Regions from separate parts of the Mesorhizobium sp. CNPSo 4671 genome, predicted to be linked through region 2. Evidence: predicted binding sites of a transcription regulator. Region 2 holds the regulator's gene; each other region holds the start of a gene.
What was found. Region 2 encodes HrcA, which represses chaperone genes, less so after heat shock. Its sites were predicted from a motif close to GTTAGCACTCNCNNNNNGNGAGTGCTAAC; they were not measured.

Region 1: groES (co-chaperone GroES) is a predicted target of HrcA. The motif match lies at 1,138-1,166, and genes of this name have one in related genera.
Region 3: AC04SF_RS06535 (co-chaperone GroES) is a predicted target of HrcA. The motif match lies at 1,762-1,790, and genes of this name have one in related genera.

Annotation. Positions count from the first base shown of each region.
Region 1 covers NZ_JBWLUW010000002.1:196,620-203,803, reverse strand. The annotation lists gene AC04SF_RS05350 (DUF982 domain-containing protein) at 1-24, opposite strand, end outside; gene AC04SF_RS05345 (usg protein) at 346-615, opposite strand; gene AC04SF_RS05340 (hypothetical protein) at 638-1,126, opposite strand; gene groES (co-chaperone GroES) at 1,323-1,637, shown strand; partial or broken gene AC04SF_RS05330 (TCP-1/cpn60 chaperonin family protein) at 1,693-1,965, shown strand; gene AC04SF_RS05325 (DUF982 domain-containing protein) at 2,246-2,566, shown strand; gene AC04SF_RS05320 (DUF982 domain-containing protein) at 2,592-2,840, shown strand; gene AC04SF_RS05315 (adenylate/guanylate cyclase domain-containing protein) at 3,524-5,305, opposite strand; gene AC04SF_RS05310 (hypothetical protein) at 5,734-6,042, shown strand; gene AC04SF_RS05305 (hypothetical protein) at 6,239-6,673, shown strand; gene AC04SF_RS05300 (NAD(P)H-dependent oxidoreductase) at 6,967-7,184, shown strand, end outside.
Region 2 covers NZ_JBWLUW010000004.1:565,876-573,059, reverse strand. The annotation lists gene AC04SF_RS14820 (RNA polymerase sigma factor) at 1-779, shown strand, start outside; gene AC04SF_RS14815 (glutathione S-transferase family protein) at 783-1,409, opposite strand; gene cysK (cysteine synthase A) at 1,532-2,512, opposite strand; gene AC04SF_RS14805 (LysE family translocator) at 2,693-3,310, opposite strand; gene AC04SF_RS14800 (PQQ-dependent sugar dehydrogenase) at 3,423-4,793, opposite strand; gene AC04SF_RS14795 (hypothetical protein) at 4,885-5,082, opposite strand; gene hrcA (heat-inducible transcriptional repressor HrcA) at 5,124-6,206, opposite strand; gene rph (ribonuclease PH) at 6,342-7,058, shown strand.
Region 3 covers NZ_JBWLUW010000002.1:442,084-449,267, forward strand. The annotation lists gene AC04SF_RS06515 (hypothetical protein) at 391-597, shown strand; gene AC04SF_RS06520 (hypothetical protein) at 609-800, shown strand; gene AC04SF_RS06525 (DUF1488 family protein) at 1,078-1,344, opposite strand; gene AC04SF_RS06530 (hypothetical protein) at 1,341-1,595, opposite strand; gene AC04SF_RS06535 (co-chaperone GroES) at 1,843-2,217, shown strand; gene groL (chaperonin GroEL) at 2,315-3,946, shown strand; gene AC04SF_RS06545 (hypothetical protein) at 4,175-4,333, shown strand; gene AC04SF_RS06550 (AraC family transcriptional regulator) at 4,710-5,588, shown strand; gene AC04SF_RS06555 (GYD domain-containing protein) at 5,844-6,158, shown strand; gene AC04SF_RS06560 (GAF domain-containing protein) at 6,331-6,828, shown strand; gene AC04SF_RS06565 (alpha/beta hydrolase family protein) at 7,042-7,184, opposite strand, start outside.

The sequences.
Region 1 (7,184 bases), on a different contig from region 2:
CTGTTTGAACGTCGCACTTTCCATTAGTGACCTCCCTTCAAACCGTGGGTAACTGATCCTGCCTCACCGTGTGCGGCGACGATGTCAGTTCCCGGCAAACCCATGCCGGCGAGCTTGGCACAACCAGGACGGAACCGGCATCTTCAAAGAAAATCGTTTCCATGCGATCCTTCCGCTCCTGTTCGACATCCGGCAAGCGCACTCGGCACGTGGGAAAAAGATTGGAAACACGTCTTTTCAGTTCAAGGGGAGCTGGCGAGACGAACGGCACCTTTATGAATCGGATGCCGGCAACTACAAAGGAGCCTGTCCTATTGCCGCTTGGCGGGTCCGGCCCGGGTCCGGCTATTGAACTGTGAAGATGCCGTCGACGGCCTTCCATTCGGAAGGCCGGATCAGGCGGTGATGGGCGACGCGCACGGAATGCAGCGCGCCTTCGAGTTCGCGCTCCCAGTAATCCAGAAACCCTTTCAGGGTTGGGAATTCCGGTGCAAGATCGTATTCCTGCCAAACGTAAAGCTGCAAAAGGCTTGGATGATCGGGAAGGTGGTAGTGGATCTCCGCAGTTGTGAGACCGTAGCCCTCCATCTGCAGTCGGAATTCCCTGCTGACCATGCGTCTCTCCTATCGCGCGCGTTCAGGCATCAAGTCTTTGCGGGCGATCTCGGACCCGCCGCTCCTTGAGGTCACAGCCCACCTCGGCGCGACTATCGTCCAGTCGGCGAAGGGCATCCATGACGGCGTCGAACGTCACCGGGTTCGAAGCACCAGGTGGTTTTCGCAACGCAGGCATGGATTCGACGGCGCAAGCATCCGACGCCCATGATGCAAGAATGGCGCGCTTTTCCAGAATGTCGAGCGTGCGATCGAGCACCACCTCATCGGGGTGATTAAAGTGCCGCGCCGGGAACAGCAGGCGGTCAAGCGAAGGGTCAGAGGCCTCAGGGGCGATCAAGGGCATTTTCGACAAGGTTCGTTCCATCGATGGTCTCCGTTTCCTGACAATCTCCTTGGCACCGTTGGTGTTGCAGTGATCCCTTTCGGGACTCCAACCGCAAAAAATTTCGATGAGTTCGGATCGAATTTCAAGACCTGAAATCGCGCGTTCCAGCGAAAATAGCTTCATGAATTCATGTCCCTAGCACTCTCGAATGCAGAGTGCCAAAATTTTTCCGGCGAGCCCTTGAAACTCGAAAATGCCAAAACTAGCTCGATATGCGCGCGATGCCTGAGAAAGGGGTCGCGACGCCCTGCACCGGCCCGATATTGCCGGTCCGGTGTGGAGGAACCTCAAAAATCTGTTTGTCCTGAAGGAGAACGACATGACGTTCCGTCCATTGCACGATCGTATCCTGGTTCGCCGCATCGAGGCCGAAGAGAAGACGGCCGGCGGTATCATCATCCCCGACACTGCCAAGGAGAAGCCGCAGGAGGGCGAAGTCATCGCCGTCGGCCCGGGTGCGCGCGACGAGAGCGGCAAGCTCACGCCGCTCGATGTCAAGGCCGGCGACCGCATCTTGTTCGGCAAATGGTCCGGCACCGAGATCAAGCTCAACGGCGAAGACCTGCTGATCATGAAGGAAAGCGACGTGATGGGCGTGATCGAGCAGATCGCGGCGGTCAAGAAGGCCGCCTGACCGAGGCTTCAACCGCAATCCAGTCAATGAAGCTGCCTATTGAAGGAGTGATCCAATGGCTGCCAAGGAAGTGAAATTTCATTCCGACGCCCGTGAGCGCATGCTGCGCGGCGTCAACATCCTCGCCGACGCGGTGAAGGTGACGCTCGGCCCCAAGGGCCGCAACGTCGTCATCGACAAGTCGTTCGGCGTCCCGCGCATCACCAAGGACGGCGTCACCGTCGCCAAGGAAATCGAGCTTGAGGACAAGTTCGAGAACATGGGCGCGCAGATGGTCCGCGAAGTCGCTTCGAAGACCAACGACATCGCCGGGGACGGCACCACGACCGTCGCGTGCGGCCACCGACCTGAACTACGAAGCAGACCTGAAGGTTGCGCTTGACCCGATACTGGTCGAGTTGCTCGACAGAGCAGAGGCCGCGGGTTGGGACCGGCGCAAAGCGGCATACACGGTGATGTTTCTGGCCGCGCGGAATCTTACCGACAGCAAAGGCCCTCCTGGAAACGGGAGTTCGGCAGGCTAAGGCGCGACGCACGCAATCTATCGCGCACGCGCCGTGGGAACGGCTTCCGATCGACTGAGCCAATCACGTGAAACGGAGGAAAGCATGGAACGCAATCAATTTCAGCATCCCGTGAGGGTGCTCGTGGGTCTTGGGTTTCCGACCAACATTCAAAGCGTAAAAGACGCCTTTGTCCTGCTGGATGAATGGCCGCCATCGAAGCGAAACCCTGCTCATGGCGTCGCGCTCAATGCCTGTCGGGCAGCCCTCGCCGGCGAGGTGGATGCCGAAACCGCTCGCAGCACTTTTGTTGCCTTCGCCCGCCGCATGGATCTGCTTGTACCGGACGCAGGCGACATCGTCGCGGCCAAGGCAGTCGACGCTTTCGGAGCCGCTTCAACAAGCCCCTACAACGAGTCGATGTAATCGGTCCGTGGGAGCGGAGAAAGCTATGAGGGATATTCGATTTTCCGAACCTGTGAGACTGCGCGTGAGACCCTCAAGGGAGCGGGTGGTTGCCAGCAGTTGGGAAGCACTTGAGTGCCTCCATGACCAATGGCCAGAATGGGCGAGAGGACCAAGCTATCGAGCTGCCTGCCGCACTTGCCGCGACTCCTTGGACGGATGGCGGGCTCCGCAACAAGCAAGAAGGGCATTTTTGAAAGCGGCCCGTCGTGCAGGTTTGGTCCAGGCCTCATAGTGGGCTCAGCGCCGAGGCAAATCTTTGCTTTGCAAACGAGGCAATCTGAACGATTGCAAGCCTCCGTCAGATCGGCAAGGAGCGGATATGACCCGGTGGCCGAGGTCGGAACCAGCGTAATTGCACGTCGTTGCCGCCGTTTACCGCAAGCATCGTTCCCAAGCCTTTCGAAACGGCGAGTATTGAGCTACGTGTGACGAGTGCATCAATGAGACGGACAAGACTGACGAAAAGGCCCAAAATCATTTCGCCTACAACTTATGGACTTACGTCTCGGCCGCATCAGGGGCACTCTCGCGGGCAGCTGCCGCTCGTCACCGATCAACACTGACAATGGCGCAAGTCTCAAGCATTCCTGCTCCGCCTACAATTTCGTCGCAGGCTGGAGACCCTCAAGAACCTCAAACCCTTTGAATACATTTGAAAAATTTGGAAAAACGAGCCTCGAACGATTCAGGCTCGGCCTACCCCATAAAACCAAGGGACTCTGCATCTAGCCGACCACGTTTGCCGTAGTCCGGGCTTCGAATGGAAAGCGGCCGAGGGCAACCCCGCGCTGGCACTCGGCCTTGTGCCAGGACGGACGTGACCCCCCTTTACGCGAACGCCCCATGTTTAGACTCGGGAAGGAGACGCGAGACAATGTCTTTCAGCAAGACAGACAGCTCGATGCTAATTTGCATTTAAGCCGGGAGGCCAACCTTGCTGAGGCCCTCGAACAGATGGTCTATGTCGGCCTGATCGCGGAAGGGTAGCCGTCCAACATGCTCGGCAAAGGAGTATTTCGGATTGATCTCCATCAGTTCGCGCCAGACCCGGCCGGCTTCCTCGGCCTCGCCCAAATGGCCGAGCGCGACAGCAAGAAAGGCGCGGGAGAGGTCGGTCTTCGGGGCGAGCTGTATACGCTCCCTGAACAGCGCCGAGGCAGCTTCGAATTTGCCGGCGACAAGATAGGCAGAGCCGAGAAAGTGGATGTATAGCTGCTTCAACGCAGGATCGAGCCGGATGGCTTGTTCGATATGGGGAATAGCCGCGAGGGGCTGGCCGCCATAGATGTTGACGATGCCGCGCGAGTTGTGCGCCTGAGCGTAGTTCGGATTGAGATTCAGCGCCGCGTCCGCTTCAGCCGCGGATCTGGCGAGATCCTTTTTCCACAAGTAGAAGACCGAGGCGACGTAGTGAACGAAGGCAACCTGCGGACTCTTCTGCAACGCCAAGCCGACATGGCGCTCGGCCTTTTCAAGTGACTCGCTCCAGCCGTCCGTCCAATGGAATTGCCAGTTGAGCACCTCGGCCATTGCGAGGCCGGCATAGGGTTCGCCATAGCTTGAATCCTGGGCGATCGCTTGCGCGAACAGGTCGGTCGAGCGCTCGAACACGTCACGGTTCCTGATGGTCCCCCACAGCGCCTCGCGCCCGAGCAGGAAAAAGTCGTGTGCCTTGCTGCTGGTCGTTTTGACAGCACCAAGCATCGCGGCTTCGCTCGGGCTCAGTTTGATCATCAGCGCGTCAACGATCCGCCGGGTGACCTCATCCTGGACCGCGAAGACGTCGCTCAGTTCGCGATCGAAACGGTCGGCCCAAAGGTGTCCGCCGGTCTCGGCATCGATCAGCTGAGCGGTAATCCTTACACGGTTGCCGGCGCGGCGGATGCTCCCTTCGAGCACCGAGCGGACACCGAGTTCACGGGCCACTTGCCGCACGTCGACAGCCTTGCCCTTGTAGGCGAAGCTCGAATTGCGCGCGATCACCAGCAGGCCGCTGACCTTAGAGAGGTCGGTGATCACGTCCTCGGTTATCCCGTCGGCGAAATATTCCTGCTCAGGATCGCCGCTCATGTTCTGGAACGCCAACACGGCGATCGAAGGCTTGTCGGGCAGCGCGAGCTGCGGCGAAAGCTTCTCCGGCACAGCAGGCTCCGCGGGCTTCGCCTGAGCGGGGACTCCGACTTGCAGCGAATAAACTCGGACCGGATCGGCGATGTTCTTGAGTTGCACAGCGCCGCGATCGTTGATTGCGAGGTCGAGCCTTGCCTTGACCTGCCAGTACGCTTGCTCGGAGAGACAGATGCTGCCAGGCTCGCAAATGCCTTCGAGCCGCGCGGCGATATTGACGCCGTCGCCCATCAGATCGCCGTCGCGCTCCTCCACGACATCGCCCAGATGGATGCCGATGCGAAAGTCGATGCGGCGGTCGGGCGGCAGCCCGGCATTGCGCTCAACCATGCCATTCTGCACCTCGATTGCGCAGCGCACGGCGTCCACGACGCTGCGGAACTCGACGAGGGCTCCATCCCCGGTGCGCTTGACCACGCGACCATGATGCACGGCGATCGTCGGATCGATCAGATCGCTGCGCAGCGCCCGCAGCCGCGCCAGGATGCGATCCTCGTCCGCGCCGGCGAGCCGGCTGTAGCCGACCACATCCGAGACCAGAATCGCTGCTATTTTCCGGGTCTCACTCACGTCGTGCTCCCTCAATCCAGCCTACTGCAGCCAGATCAGCGCCGTCCTTCTCAACATAGAGCCGTTAAGCACAGGGAAGATAGCCCCAAGCCATTGGCCGGATGGTCGGCACAGGATCGACCCGAGTCGTTTGAGACGAATCAGCGAAGCGCCAGACCTGGCGCAATCAAGACGTCCAGCCCTTTCGCTAGCAGCGTCTGCTTTCAAGCAGGCGGCTAAGAAATCTCCAGGGCCGACATGCAGCGCAAAACAGTCATCTCGCCTGGATTAACAAGGATCACTAGTTCCGCGGCCATTTTCCGACGGCAACAGATCGGCGACCGGCTGGCAATCGCGGCGCTTGGAAGCTGGCAGTGCTTTCGGCGGCATTCTAGTGTCGCCCTTTCAGGAACCTAGCCTCGCGAAGCAGCAAATTCCAATCGGTCCCAATGAGCAATCAGTCGCTCGGCTTCTTGCTCGTCGGTACAAGTCTCCCTGGCCAGCCGATCCGCCAACATTTTTCGCTGGGCTTTGGGTTCACCCCATTATCGAAAGTCGGCCACATAGGTTCCGCCAAACAAAAGGAACCGCTGAAACTAGGTTTTGTTGCAGGGCTTTTTCTGGCCCGTGAAGTCCTGAAGCGATGCATGGCGCGTGTCCTCGTCCCCGCGCACACGCTTTACACGGCCGATCTGCACCGGCTTAACCCCATTGTGTGGCCGGCCGCACGAAATCTGCCCCTGCCGTTGGAACATTAGAGATCGATGACGGTTCTTTCGCTTTATATGCCGCTGCGTGGTGTCAGCTGAAGGTCGCTTGAGCAATCCGAGCGGCTCGCGCCCATGATCTCTTAGCCGCGAGCTCTCAGACGTCGAGTTGAAGACCGTAGGTCGAAGACGACAGGCTGCGGACGCCGCTGAAAGCTAAAAACAAAGCTAAGAACAGGAGCTAGTCATGAAACATCAAACACTTGAGGAACTGCAGTCGATCGCCGACATCAATCCGATGGCGCCGGCCCTGCTGATGATCAGAGAGCAGCGGATCGAACGGTGGGCGGAACTGCTCGAAATGAATCCGTCGCGCTGCCTGACCGCGCTCACCGGTACCGAGCATCTTAACTCCGGGCTCCGCGATGAGGCACGGGCAACCGGGTCGCCGATCACGGTTGCCTTCGATGATTCATTGCTGCGTGCATCGGGCCTGAAATCGGACACTTACGGCGAAGCCAAGCGCTTCTTCGAACTGTCCGACTGGCAGTTGCACGACATCGTCTGCAGTTGCCACGCCGGTTCCACGATGCGGGCCGACTGGGCGGCCGGCAGGGTGCGCAGGATGCTCGGAGGCAGCAAGGTTCTTGCATGGCTGAGAAGCTTAATGGCGCACGGTTGAGTGCCAAACGTTAGATCAGCGAAGACGGGCGCCGCCGCCTCAACTGCAAAATTGCCAGCTGGCGAGGCGGCGCTCGCTGGCCTCCCCGTGCGAATTCCGGTAGCCGCAACCATCTTGCGGGGTTGCGGATTACCTGGACTTCCGCTTTCGGCGACATAGCCGACCGGACTTGACTCTGGGTCGACCCAGTCACGACTGACCCTGAAGGGATATCCCGGCCTTCAGACCTTGCGCGAGATCAACACGCTGTTCGAGGGAACGAGTTATGAATAGCCCGTTTCAGGGGGCGACAGATGGCAAAGCGCATCGCAATCATCCAGGGCCACCCAGACCCGGCGGGCCACCATTTGCTGCACGCGATGGCCGACGCTTATGCCGAAGCCGCAACTGCGGCGGGGCATCAGGTTCGCCGTATCGAGGTCGGGAAGCTTGAGTTTTCATTGTTGCGCACGCAGGTGGATTTCGAGACCGGCGCGTTGCCGCCTGCTCTGGTGCAACCGCGCGAAGACAT
Region 2 (7,184 bases):
AGCGCCTGGTGCGCGCCAAGGCCCGCATCCGCGAAACCGGCATTCCGTTCCGCGTACCGGAACGGGCTGAACTCGGCGAACGGCTGGATGCCGTGCTGGAGGCGATCTACGCCGCCTTCGCCGAAGGCTGGTCCGATCCGGCCGGTACCGAGACGCGGCGCCGCAACCTCGCCACCGAAGGCATCTGGCTCGGCCGCCTGGTGGCGACGCTGATGCCGGACGAGCCGGAAGCGCTTGGCCTACTGGCGCTGATGCTGTTTGCCGAGGCGCGCCGCACGGCGCGGCGCAGTGCCGACGGCGACTTCGTGCCGCTGACCGAACAGGATTGCGACCTATGGGACCGCGCGCTCATCGACGAAGCGGAGGCGCTTCTGTCTCATGCCGCAGCGAGCGGCGTCGTCGGCCGCTACCAGCTCGAGGCGGCCGTCCAGTCGGCGCACGCGGCGCGGCGGCTGACTGGCCACACCGACTGGCCGGCGATCCGTGCGCTCTACGACGCGCTGTTTTCGATCGTGGGATCGCCGGTGGTGGCGATCAACCGCGCGGTGGCGCTTGCTGAGACCGAGGGCGCCATGGCGGGGCTGGCGGCGCTTTACGTGCTGGGCGACGACAAGCGGCTCGACGAATATCAGCCCTATTGGGCGGCCCGCGCCGGGCTCCTGGCCAGGCTTGGTCAGGTGCCGCAAGCAAGCGAGGCTTATGATCGGGCGATCGGCCTTGAGCGCGACCCGGCGGTGCGCCGGTTCCTGCAGGGAAAAAGGGCGGCGCTGCGAAACTGACCGTCAGCCGGGCCACATCTCATGCGATGTGTTGAGCGTCTTCATCAGCGGATGTTCACGCAGCTTCGCCCACAAGCGTTCAATATCAGGCCATGCCGTCCGCGCGCTGTCGATGTCGGGATGCCAGGCAATGAGCATGACAAGGTAGATGTCGGCGAGCGACAGGCCGTCGCCGACCAACCAGTCACGGTCGCGCAAGGCGGCATCGAGAACGGCGAAGCCACGATCCATCTCGGCGATGGCCGCCTGCTTGACGGCTTTCGTGCCGTCGGCGTCGGCCGTGTAGCGATGGGCGTAGTAAAGCCGCAGCACCGCTGGGTAGAGCACAGACGACATGAAGGCCATCCAGCGCAGGAAATCGGCGCGGGCCGGCGCGTCGACCGCCGGCGCCAGGCCGGCCTCGGGATGGCGCTCGGCAAGCAGGATGCAGATCGCCGCCGATTCGGTCATCGAGCGTCCGTCCGGCAAGGTCAGCACCGGCACCTGGTTCAGCGGGCTGATGTCGAGGAAGGCCGGATCGGGCCGGTCGGATTTCGGCACGTCGACCTGTTCGAATGGCGCATTCGCCAAGGCGAGCGCTGCCTCGACGACGAAGCCGCCGCTGCCGGGGCGGGTATAGAGCTTGTACATGAAATTCTCCCCTGGCCCGTGCAAAGCGGGCCGGGGCGATATGAACCGGAAGCACGCTACTGCTCAAGCGGGCGGCCGGCGCCACGGAAGTATTTTTCAGCGGGCCAGCAAAAAGTGGTGGCCTAAGCCCCCAGCCCCTCGAACAAAATCGTCGACAGATAGCGTTCGGCGAAGTCCGGGATGACCACGACCAGGGTCTTGCCCTTGTTTTCCGGCCGCGAGCCGACGACGATTGCCGCCTGCAGGGCAGCACCGGACGAAATACCGACCGGCACGCCTTCGAGGCGGGCGACGAGGCGCGCATTGGCGACCGAATCCTCATTGGAAACCTTGACGATCTCGTCATAGATCGTGGTGTCGAGGATCTTTGGCGCGAAGCCGGCGCCAATGCCCTGGATCTTGTGCGGGCCGGGCTGGCCGCCCGACAGCACCGGCGAGGCTTCCGGCTCGACGGCAACGACATGCACAGATGGCTTGTGCTTCTTCAGCACTTGGCCGACGCCGGTGATGGTGCCGCCGGTGCCGATGCCGGCGACGAAGATGTCGATCTCGCCTTGCGTGTCGTTCCAGATCTCCTGCGCTGTCGTCTTGCGGTGGATTTCCGGATTGGCAGGGTTTTCGAACTGCTGCGGGATCACGGCGTTGGGGATCGTCGCGGCCAGTTCGTCGGCCTTGGCGATGGCGCCCTTCATGCCTTTCGGACCTTCGGTCAGCACCAGTTCGGCACCGAGCAGCGCCAGCATTTTGCGACGCTCGACCGACATCGTCTCCGGCATGGTCAAGATCAGCTTGTAGCCCTTGGCGGCGGCGGCGAAGGCCAGCGCGATGCCGGTGTTGCCCGAGGTCGGTTCGATCAGCGTCGTCTTGCCGGGCGAAATCTTGCCGGCGGCCTCCAGCGCCTCGATCATCGCCACGCCGATACGGTCCTTGACCGAAGCGATCGGGTTGAAGAATTCGAGCTTGGCGACGAGATTGGCAACGATGCCCTTCTCCTTGGCGAACTTGTCGAGCCGGACCAGGGGCGTGTCGCCGATCGTGTCGGTGATGGAACTGTAGATGCGGCCGCGGCCGGGGACGCGGGCAGAGGTGACGGGCTTGTTCATTGGTTTCGCTCCCAGAATTTCAGGCAAGTGGCATTGCAGCCGGCAAGATAGGGCTTTCAGCCGCGCAACATAAGCTGTCGGCCGGAAATATCCGAGTGGGGCCTGTGTCTAAAACGCCCTTGTCCCGGAAAAGCATTTCGCGGGGAAGCCTGACCCCGGAATGTTTTGGCTGAAAGGGTGCTACTGGCGGGCCGCGATCGCGGCCGCGGCACCCACCATGAAGCCGGCGGCGGTGCGATTGAGCAGCTTCAGCGCGCGCGGCGATTTCAGGAACCAGCGCGCCTTGGCGGCCAGCGCCAGGTAAGGCACCAGCACGACGAACAGCACCAGCACCGTCAGTGCGGCGAGAATACCGTAGTCGGCCAGCGTGATCGTCTTGAGGTCGACGATGGTCGGCGTGATGGCGAGGTAGAAGATCATCGTCTTCGGATTGCCGAGCGTGACGGTGAGGCCGGCGATGAAGCTCGAAACCAGCCCGCCCTTGCCCTTTTTCGCTTCGACCGTTTCGGGCGTGATGCCCGCGGTCCAGAAGCGCCAGCCGAGGAAGGCGAGATAGGCGACTCCAAGCCATTTGATGGCGAGGAAGACCATGCCGAAGGTCTGCGCGACAAAGGCGAGGCCGAGCACGACGGCGGTCAGATAGGTGAGGTCGCCCAGCATCAGGCCAAAGGACATGGCCAGCGACGAGCGAAAGCCGGAGCCGAGCGCCCGCGCGACAAGGGCGGTAACGCCGGGGCCGGGAATGGCGGCGGCGATGCCGAGGGCGGCACTGTAGGCGAGGAAGCCGGTGAGGGTCATGGTCGAGCCTTGCGTCCGTGGAACGCTATTTGGGACGAGCGCCTTGTCGCACAAAGTCGGACCCGCTGGAATTCCCTGAAGCCGGATTCGATTGCACCACGCTGAAATGCCGTCAGGACCGCCCGCCGTCATAGGTCACGCGCCAGATGGTGCCGTTGCCGTCCTCGGTCATGATCAGCGCGCCGTCATTGGCCACCGCCACGCCGACGGGCCGGCCCCACACTTCGCCATTGGAAACGACGAAGCCGGTCATGAAATCCTCGTACTCGCCGGTCGGCTTGCCATCCTTGAACAACAGGCGGACGACCTTGTAGCCGGTCCTGTTGCCGCGATTCCACGAACCGTGCAGGGCGACGAAGGCATCGCCTCGGTATTCCTTGGGAAAACCGCTGTCGGCGGGCAAGTCCTCGCGGTCGTAGAAGGCGATGTTGAGCGGCGCCGAATGCGCCTGCATCAGCACGTCGGGAATGGTCGCTTTTCCGGCGAGGTCGGGGCGCGCGCCTTTGTGGCGCGGATCCTCATGGTTGCCGATATAGTACCAAGGCCAGCCGTAGTAGGCGCCGTCCTTGACCGAGGTGGCGTATTCGAACGGCACGTTGTCGCCGAGCGCGTCGCGCTCATTGACGACGCACCACAGCGCCCCGGTCGCCGGCTGGATGGTCATGCCCGAACAGTTGCGCAGGCCGGTGGCGAAGATGCGGCCGTTCTTGCCGTCCGGATCGAAGGCCTGCACGTCGGCGCGCCCCTCTTCGGAGCCCCATGTCGCGCCCAACGGCTTCGATGTTGCCCATGCTTCAAGGCTGCCATCCGGCGCCTTGCCCATGTCCTCGGCGACATTCGAGCCAGAGCCGACCGACAGATAGAGCGTCTTGCCATCAGGCGAAAAGGCGATGTCGCGCGTCCAGTGATGGTTGGAGGGAATGTTGTCGACAATGGTGTCCGGCTCGCCCGATGCCCTCAGCTCGCCACTGCGGTAGGCAAAGCGCACGATGCTGTCGCTGTTGGCGACATAGACCCATTGCGGGTCATCGCCCGGCGGATAGAAGGCAATGCCATAGGGCTGGTTGAGATTGCCGGCGAAAATGCCGTCCTCGGCGGGCTTGGCGCTGTCCTTGGCCAGGCGGTAAACGCGGACCTGGTTGGCCTCGCTGTCGGCGACGAACAGGTCGCCATTGGGTGCGACGCGCACGACGCGCGGATTGTCGATGCCGGACGCGATCAGCTCGGCCGAAAAGCCCGGTGGCAGTTGCGGTTTCGCGCCTGCCGGCATGTCGGCAAGGCCGGCGCCGTTCGAGGCCGACTTGGTGAGGTAAGGCTTCGGCAGGTCTTCCGGCTTGATCAGGCGGCGCACGCCCGGTCTGTCGGCGCGCCAGTCGCCGAAGGCGGCCGCACCCTTCAGCACCGGCCGATCGGCCTGCTGGGCGAATGCCGGGCTTGTCATAAGAAAGAGGGCTGGAAGCATCAGTCCGGCCAATCGGATCATTCTGTCCTCCATGTGATCGCGAAGGAAACCAACGGCCGATTTTGTCCCCGGGTTCCGCCTCACACGACGAGTTGAGCGAAGCGGTCCCTGCTTATGTCCCGGCAGCCAAAAAATCGTCGTCGAGGCGTTTTTCCAGCGCGACGAGATCGGCCGGCAGCGGCAGGCCCATGGCGCGCATTTCCTGCAGCTTTTCGCGCAATTGTTCCTGGATTTCGTGCTGGTCTTCCGGCTGGTTGACCATCTCCTCGAGCAGCAGGCTGATCCGGGCCTTGAATTCTTCGAGCGCCATTCTTTTTTCTCCTTGCTGCCCGTCTCTTGCTGTCCAGGGGTCTACCTTAACATGCGCGATATCAGCTGCGCGGTATAATCGACCATCGGCACGATGCGGGCGTAGTTGAGCCGGGTCGGGCCGATGACGCCCAGCGCGCCGACGACGCGGGCATCCTTGTCGCGATAGGGCGCGACCACCAGCGACGAGCCCGACAGCGAAAACAGCTTGTTTTCCGAACCGATGAAGATGCGCACGCCCGATCCTTGCTCGGCGAGATCGAGCAGTTGGATCAGCCCGTCCTGCGTCTCCATGTCCTCGAACAGATGCCGCAGCAATTCGATGTCGGCCTGGGCGGTGACGTTTTCGAGCAGATTGGCGCGACCGCGCACGATAAGCCGCGCCGGCAGGCCGCTCTCCGCACCCGCCCACACCGCCAGGCCCTTCTCGACGAGGTCCTGCGACAGCGTGTCCAGCGCGGCTCTCGTCTCTTCCTTGATGCGGGCGATCTCGGTGCGCGCTTCGGCGAGCGTCCGGCCGCGGATATGCGCGTTGAGGAAATTCGAGGCTTCGTGCAGCTGCGAGACGGTGATGCCCGCCGGCAGCTCGACGACGCGGTTCTCGACATCGCCATTTTGCGACACCAGCACGGCAAGCGCCTTGGTCGGCTCCAGCTGGATGAATTCGATATGCTTCAGCGCCACCTCGTTCTTGGCGGCCAGCACTAGGCCGGCGCCGCGCGACATGCCCGACAGCATCTGGCTGGCCTCGGTCAGCATGTGCTCCAGCGTCGCGCCGGAGCCGGAAGCCCGCACCTGTGCCTCGATGGTGCGGCGCTCCTCGTCGGAGAGGTCGCCAAGTTCCATGAAGGCATCGACGAAGAAGCGCAGGCCAGCCTGCGTCGGCAGCCGGCCGGCCGAGATGTGCGGCGCGTAGATCAGCCCGAGATGCTCGAGGTCGCTCATCACATTGCGGATGGTGGCCGGCGACAGCGAGGACGGCAGGATGCGCGACAGGCTGCGTGAGCCCACGGGTTCGCCATCCCTGAGATAGGAATCGACGATGCGCCGGAAGATGTCGCGTGAGCGCATGTCGAGTGATTGAAGTGCAAGCGACTGCGAAGCTGGATCGATTGCCTTGGTCATTCGGCCAAAAACCTCCTGCTTCAGGATATAGACTTCGGCACGGTGGGCGCAACCCGCCCATTTTCCTTTGCGCCATGGGCTTGGTGGGGCTACAAGCCGGCCACGATTCCGAAAAATGACTGGAAAGAAGCCTGAATGCGCCCCTCCAAACGCCAATTCGACGAAATGCGTGCCATCTCCTTCGAGCGCGGCGTCTCCAAGCACGCCGAAGGCTCGTGCCTGGTGAAGTTCGGCGACACCCATGTCCTGTGCACCGCAAGCCTCGAGGAAAAGGTGCCGGGCTGGATGCGCAATTCGGGCAAGGGCTGGGTGACGGCCGAATATGGCATGCTGCCGCGCTCGACCGGCGAGCGCATGCGCCGCGAAGCCTCCGCCGGCAAGCAGGGCGGCCGCACGCTGGAAATCCAGCGCCTGATCGGCCGTTCGCTGCGTGCCGTGGTCGATTTGCAGGCGCTGGGCGAGCAGCAGATCACCGTCGATTGCGACGTCATCCAGGCCGATGGCGGCACCCGCACCGCCTCGATCACCGGCGGCTGGGTGGCGCTCTATGATTGCCTGCGCTGGATGGAAGCGCGGCAGATGGCGAGCGTCGCCAAGGTGCTGAAAGATCACGTCGCGGCGATTTCCTGTGGCATCCATGACGGCCAGCCGGTCATCGACCTCGATTATCTCGAGGATTCCGCGGCCGGCACCGACGCCAATTTCGTCATGACCGGCAAGGGCGGCATCGTCGAGATCCAGGGCACCGCCGAGGGCGAGCCTTTTTCGGAAGGACAGTTCGCGGAATTGATGGGCCTGGCCAAGAAAGGCATCCAGAGGCTGGTCAGCCTGCAGCAGATGGCGGTGGCGTAAGTTTTGATGCCGAGCCTGGCGCCCCCTCTCTGGCCTGCCGGCCATCTCCGCTTACCTTCTCCCCTTGTGGGAGAAGGTGGATCGGCGCGCAGCGCCGAGACGGATGAGGGGTGCTCCAGGGAACGC
Region 3 (7,184 bases), on a different contig from region 2:
GCATTTCGCAAAGTGCCGACAGAAGAACCGTCGGGCTTAACTTTTCCGCAAGCATTTCCCCGTTAGTTCGGTTGCAATGGCCTCGTGGCGGAGCGGCTACGCTGGAGACGGCAAATCTCTGAAGCCTCGGTTCGATCCCGAGGCGAGGCCTCCACAAATCATATAGCTGAGAATCTGCGTCGGACCTTCGCCAGCGAAGGCGACGACCTGCCGACTTGCATCTCTGGTGGCGTTGGCCGGGAGATCTCGGCGCCATCGTCCCAGGCGGCGCAGAGCCGACGTTAAAACCACCCTATCTGCATTTAGCATGCAGGGCGCTCGCGAAAAGAGTGCTATGGTAGGGCGCGAGTATGCTCGCTCCGATTTTTCCCGCCATTCGAGGTCATTTTCGTGCGTGAACCGTCACTGCTGCCGGTCTTTGGGAAAATGGGCGTCAAGGCATCCGTCGCCGTCGTGACGGCGCCGGTCGCTTCGGCGGGCATCGTGCCGCGCTTTCGGGAAGTTCTGGCCGCGCATGGCGGCATGGCACTGAAGCTGTCGGTGATCGCCTGGACGATGCTGGTCCTGGGAGCGGTGTTTTTCATGATGCAGGGCTGAGGCAAGCCAGCATGGCCAATCGCTACACACTGCGCATGGAGCTTCCCCAGAGTTGGACCATAGTCGATGTCTTCACCGGCCAGCCAGCCGTGGTCAGGCAAAAAGTCATGGTCGGCATGGGCCCACGCGAGGCCGCGGACATGGTCGTGCAGATGAATGTGCGCGACGTCAGGCGCCGGGAGAGGGCGGAGCGCAAGCCCTGATCCTGCTCACCCCTGCCTCGAGAGCGAGCCAGACGCCGGTTTCGATCGAGTGCCTTGTGCTATGATGTTGTTGCCGGCGTGCATGAAGAGGGGCAGGCCAGCCGAGGACCTGAACAAGAGCGGTGCATTCTCCATAGCACGGCTACATGTCATCGCATTCGGAGCGGTTTCACTGGCTCTGCCGGTCTACGCCGGGCATTTGCTCATAACTTCCTAGCGCACACGACGTACCCAGGCAGAGCGCAAGCCCTTCCGGGTAACGCAATCTGCTTGTCGTTCAGCCGAAGTCAGCGGCCGTGAGCACATACATGCTCTTGCGCGTGCGGTCGTAAGCCTTCGACGCCACGCTGCGGATGACGCTGCTCTCGGTGTCGAAGGTGGCGAGATAGCCGGCTTCATTGGCCGCCGTCGCCGGTTGCATCCGGGTCATCGCGTCGGCGGCGACCGAGAAGGAAATCTGGAACATGCCGTCATGGCCGACGAAACGGATGCGCTTGCCGGCTTCGTCATAGCTGCGGCTGCGGTTGGGGAATGTCAGGCTCATGTCTTGACCTCCGTTGTGGCGGCCTTCTTGGTCGCCCGCTTCTTCTTCGGCGTCGGGTTCAAGGCTTCGGCGACACGGTCGGCCTCTTCCTTGGCCAGCCGCAAAATCCTGAGCTTCGCCGTTTTGATCTCCCTGGCCTTCGCTTCGGACATGTATTCGGCGGTTGCCTTGTTTTTCTCCGCCGTCTTCTTCTGCTTGTCGACGAAGCGGGCTTCAGCTTTTTCCATGATCGTCTGATTGCCGTCGGCCATCGAACAAATCTCCCTTGCGTTTGAAATCGTGAAAGTGAACTTGTCCGATAAATAGGCGCTTGATCGGCAAAATTCAATTTTTTGAATTATTTATGCCATTCGCGATATCACGAAATCGCCGGTCGAAATAATACTTTTCAATATTTCATCGGGTCCGCGAATAAATTTTGGCACTCCTATCTATCGAGTGCCAAAGCGCCTATATGGGGGAAGCGGCCGCCTAAGCTGGCCCCAGAAAGAAGTTTTCATGAAGTTTCGGCCACTCCACGACCGCGTCGTCATCCGGCGCGCCGAAGGCGATATCAAATCCAAGGGCGGCATCATCATTCCCGACAATGCCAAGGAAAAGCCGCAGCAAGGCGAAGTCATCGCCGTCGGCCCCGGCGCACGCGACGAAAACGGCGCGCTTGTGCCGCTCGACGTCAAGGCCGGCGACCTCATCCTGTTCGGCAAATGGTCGGGCACCGAGGTCAAGATCGACGGCGAGGACCTGCTGATCATGAAGGAAGCCGACATTATGGGCGTCATCGACAAGAGCGAGACTGGCGTCATCGACAAGGGCGAGGCAACCACCGAGAAGACCGTGGCCGCCAAGACCGTGGCAGCCAAGAAGGCTGCCTGATCAGCGTGCCGCGTGTCCTTCGGGACGCGCAAGGACGCTCAGAGATTGATCATGGGGGGCAGGGCTCTGCCTTCCTCAACCGAACTGGATAAAAATCATGTCTGCCAAGGAAATCAAATTCGCCACCGACGCGCGTGACCGCATGCTGCGCGGCGTCGAGATCCTCACCAATGCGGTGAAGGTCACGCTCGGCCCCAAGGGCCGCAACGTCATCATTGACAAGGCCTATGGCGCGCCGCGCATCACCAAGGACGGCGTCACCGTCGCCAAGGAAATCGAGCTTGCCGACAAGTTCGAGAACATGGGCGCGCAAATGGTGCGCGAAGTGGCCTCGAAGACCAACGACCTCGCCGGTGACGGCACCACCACCGCCACGGTGCTGGCCGCCTCGATCCTGCGCGAGGGCGCCAAGCTGGTTGCCGCCGGCATGAACCCGATGGACCTCAAGCGAGGCATCGACCAGGCGGTCGCCGCCGTCGTCGGGGAAATCAAGTCGAAAGCCAAGAAGGTCAAGTCGTCGGCCGAGATCGCCCAGGTCGGCACCATTGCCGCCAATGGCGACGCAACCGTCGGCGAGATGATCGCCAAGGCGATGGACAAGGTCGGCAATGACGGCGTCATCACCGTCGAGGAAGCCAAGACCGCCGAAACCGAGCTCGACGTCGTCGAGGGCATGCAGTTCGACCGTGGCTATCTCAGCCCGTATTTCGTCACCAATGCCGACAAGATGCGCGTCGAACTGGAAGAGCCCTATGTGCTCATCCACGAGAAGAAACTCGGCAATCTGCAGGCGATGCTGCCGATCCTCGAAGCGGTGGTGCAGAGCGGCAGGCCGCTCTTGATCATCTCGGAAGATGTCGAAGGCGAGGCCCTGGCCACGCTGGTCGTCAACAAATTGCGCGGCGGCCTCAAGGTCGCGGCCGTCAAGGCGCCTGGCTTCGGCGATCGCCGCAAGGCGATGCTGGAAGACATCGCCGTGCTGACATCGGGCCAGATGATTTCCGAGGATCTCGGCATCAAGCTCGAAAACGTCACCATCGAGATGCTCGGCCGCGCCAAGCGCGTGCTGATCGAGAAGGACACCACCACGATCATCGACGGCGCCGGCACCAAGGCGACGATCCAGGCGCGCGTCGCCCAGATCAAGGGCCAGATCGAGGAGACGACCTCCGACTACGACAAGGAGAAGCTGCAGGAGCGGCTGGCCAAGCTGTCGGGCGGCGTTGCCGTCATTCGCGTCGGCGGCGTCACCGAGTCGGAAGTCAAGGAAAAGAAGGACCGCATCGACGATGCACTGAATGCCACGCGCGCGGCGGTCGAGGAAGGCATCGTGCCCGGCGGCGGCGTCGCCCTGCTGCGTGCCCGGTCGGCGCTTGCCGGCCTGACCGGTGCCAATGACGATGTGACGGCTGGCATCTCGATCGTGCTGCGCGCGCTCGAAGCGCCGATCCGCCAGATCGCCGAGAATTCCGGCGTCGAAGGCTCGATCGTCGTCGGCAAGCTCACCGACAGCAAGGATCACAATCAGGGCTTTGACGCCCAGAACGAGACCTATGTCGACATGATCAAGGCCGGCATCGTCGACCCGGCGAAAGTGGTGCGCACCGCACTGCAGGACGCCGGTTCGATCGCCGCCCTGCTGATCACCGCCGAAGCGATGATCACCGACATTCCCGCCAAGGATGCGGCACCTGCGGGTGGCGGCGGTGGTGGCATGGGCGGCTACTAACGATTCAGGTGAGGCCGGCCTGCAAACGGCGGTTTCCTGCGCTTCCCCGTTCTACTGCGTCGCAGTAGAACTGAGCTCACGTACCCAAAAGTACGCTCCGCTCCGGTTCTCGGAAACCACCGTTTTCGACTCGGCCTGACCTGAATCCCCTACGCCGGCTCTAAGTACCGGAACTACCGCCGGGGGATTTCTCCCGGCGCATAGGCCTCTAGCCCAGGAGACGGATCCATGATCACGTTCGTGCAGAAGCCAGAGACGGTCGTCACGACCGAAAAAACCGAGGAAAGCCGCTTCGACCGCATCCGCAGGATTGCCGCCGACAAGCACAAGAAATCGGATTCCGATACGGCAACGTCGCCAAAGAGTGAGCCCAAGCGCCCGATGTGAGCATCGACACCGCCGGGTTCAGAGCGCGACTTGCGATCGCTGGAGGCAGCCGGCGGCGTGGTCATTGACGATGCCGACGGCCTGCATCCATCCTGCCTCTCCGTCACCCGATACCGTGGCGAACCGGCGCAACAGTCCAGTCCACCCGTGCACTGATCGATCACCGCGTGCGCCGGCGCATGGCCCGTCTCGATCATGATGCCGCTAGCTTTGCGGCCGCCCTCGGCGCGCCTGATCGAATCAGCCAGAAGATGCCATTCAGCACGCGCTTGTTAGAGGCCGCTGGCGGCCCCCGCTCATCCGTGTCAAACCGCAAGATCGGTCGAGCGCGACATGTGCGGCAGCGCCTATCTGGTGTTGCCACGGAGAAGAGACGTTGAAGGCGGCGCTTGAAAACTACCATGCCCGGATGCAGCGGGTGCTGGACTACATAGACCAGCATCTGGATGGCGATCTGGATCTGGAATCCTTGAGCGGCGTTGCGGCGTTCTCGAAATACCATTTCCACCGGCAGTTCACGTCAACCTTCGGCGTGTCCGTGCATCGCTATGTCCAGCTCGCCCGCTTGAAGCGCGCTTCGTACAGGCTTGCCGGGAACGAAAGCGTCACGGATATAGCGATGGATGCCGGTTACGACGCACCGGATGCCTTCGCCCGCGCCTTTCGGCAACGGTTCGGGCAATCGCCTTCGTCGTTCCGGAAATCTCCCGACTGGGGAGCGTGGCTGATGGCCTTCGGGCCTTTCGACAAAGCAAGGAACACGCTCATGCAGATAATCTTCGAACCCGACGACGTGATGATCCGCGATGTGCCGCCAACGCCGGTGGCTGTTATGGAGCATCGCGGAGACCGCGCGACGCTCCAGGACACCATCCAGCGGTTCATCGCCTGGCGCAAGGCGGCAGGCCTGTCGCCCCAGACAAGCCCGACCTTCAACATCTTCCGTTCCGAAAGGGAGCCCGCGATCCCTGCCGATTACAGCATGGATATTTGTGTCGGGACCGATAAGCCGATCGATCCGAATGACAAGCAGATGAAGGCCGGCGTGATCCCCGGCGGACGCTGTGCCGTGCTGCGCTACCCTGGCAACACCAACAATCTCGAGCCTGCAGCCCTTTACCTTTATCGTGAATGGCTTCCGGCCAGCGGCGAGGAAGTGCGCGACTTTCCGGTCTATTGCCAGCGACACCTGTCCCTCGTCGCGGACGGGCCGCTACACGAAGTGGTCGTCGAACTTTTTCTGCCCCTGAAATAGCCCCGGCACCAGGCGGGTCAGCGGCGCGAGTTCGATGTCGTAGGCTGAACCGAGGTCCAGCCAGACACCTTCCTGTCGGCAGTATCGGTGTGTCCGGTATTGTCATTATATTAGCTAAAGCGCATATTCATCCGGCAGTAGGCCCTTGGCCGCCAACGCGTCCAAGGGCGCCTGCAATTGTTCCGAAAAATAAATCACTCCGTGCCGCTCGAATTATGGAGCGGCACGAGACAATGACATTTGGAGGAGATACCCATGAAAGTGACTATCTTGGCAAACTATGCGCCTCATGCCGCCAAAGGATTGATGCAAGGCTCGGACAGGCAGGCTGCGGTCAAGGCGCTTTTTGAAAGCGTTGGCGGCAAGGTGACCAGCGTGATGTTCACGCGCGGCATCTATGACGTCGTTGTCAATGGCGAGGTGCCGGACCAGTCGGCGGGGATTGGCATGTCCCTTGCGGTGCGGGCGAGCGGCTCGCTGACCGAGATGGTTGTGCTGGAAGAACTCGACATGAAGGCGGTGCTCGCGGCCGCCAACAAGGCTGCCGGCGCTTACAAACCCGCCGGCTGATGGACTTGCCTTCCTGATCAAGGCAGCACGGTTCGATGCCGTGCTGCCGAATGCCGGACAGGGCATCTTCTTCCGACTTTCGCGGCGACTGGAATTCACGCTAATGTCGTGCGGTGGTCGTTTGGTGCAGCTTGCGGAAACGGAACCGCGATTCTCACTTCGGAGACAAGCCATGTTCGCGACCAAGGCCATCGATACGTCAGACAAGGCCGCGTTCTACCGTGACCTCGCCGCCCAGCTGAAAGCGCTGCTCGACGGCGAAAGCGACTCGATCGCCAATGCCGCCAACACGGCGGCGCTGATCTTCCAGATGGTGCCCGACCTCAACTGGGCCGGCTTCTATTTCCTGGCCTCGGACGAGGAACTGGTGCTCGGACCCTTCCAGGGCAAGCCGGCCTGTGTGCGCATCGCCGTCGGCAAGGGCGTGTGTGGAACGGCGGTTCAACTCGGCACCTCGATGCTGATCAAGGATGTGCATGATTTTCCCGGCCACATCGCCTGCGATGCCGATTCGCGCTCGGAACTGGTCGTGCTGCTCGAAGACGATGAAGGCGTGTTCGGCGTGCTCGATCTCGACAGCCCGCTGCCCGGCCGGTTCGACCAGGCCGACCAGGCGGGTATCGAGACGCTGGCGGCGATCTATGCGGCTGCGAGCTCGTTCGAGGATTGAGTGGTCGTCACTGGATAAGCGCCGAGTTCTATGGCGCGCCCCTCTGTCCTGCCGGACATCTCCCCCTCAAGGGGGGAGATTGGCAGCTTTGGCGCCGGCTCTCCTCCTGCAACGTCGAAGATTGGCGAAGGCAGTAGTGACATCCGATCTCCCCCTTGTGGGGGAGATGTCCCGCAGGACAGAGGGGGCGCCGTAGAGCGCCGCCTTGTCGGCCTACCGTCCCGCCTTCAACCCTTTGCCGAACGCCGCAGCCGCCATATCAATCAGCTGCGCATGAATCTCCCTGCGTGAGCGACCCGCACCATCGTCGCACAGGGGATCACCGATCTCTTCGGATACGATGATGGCGGCCGCGC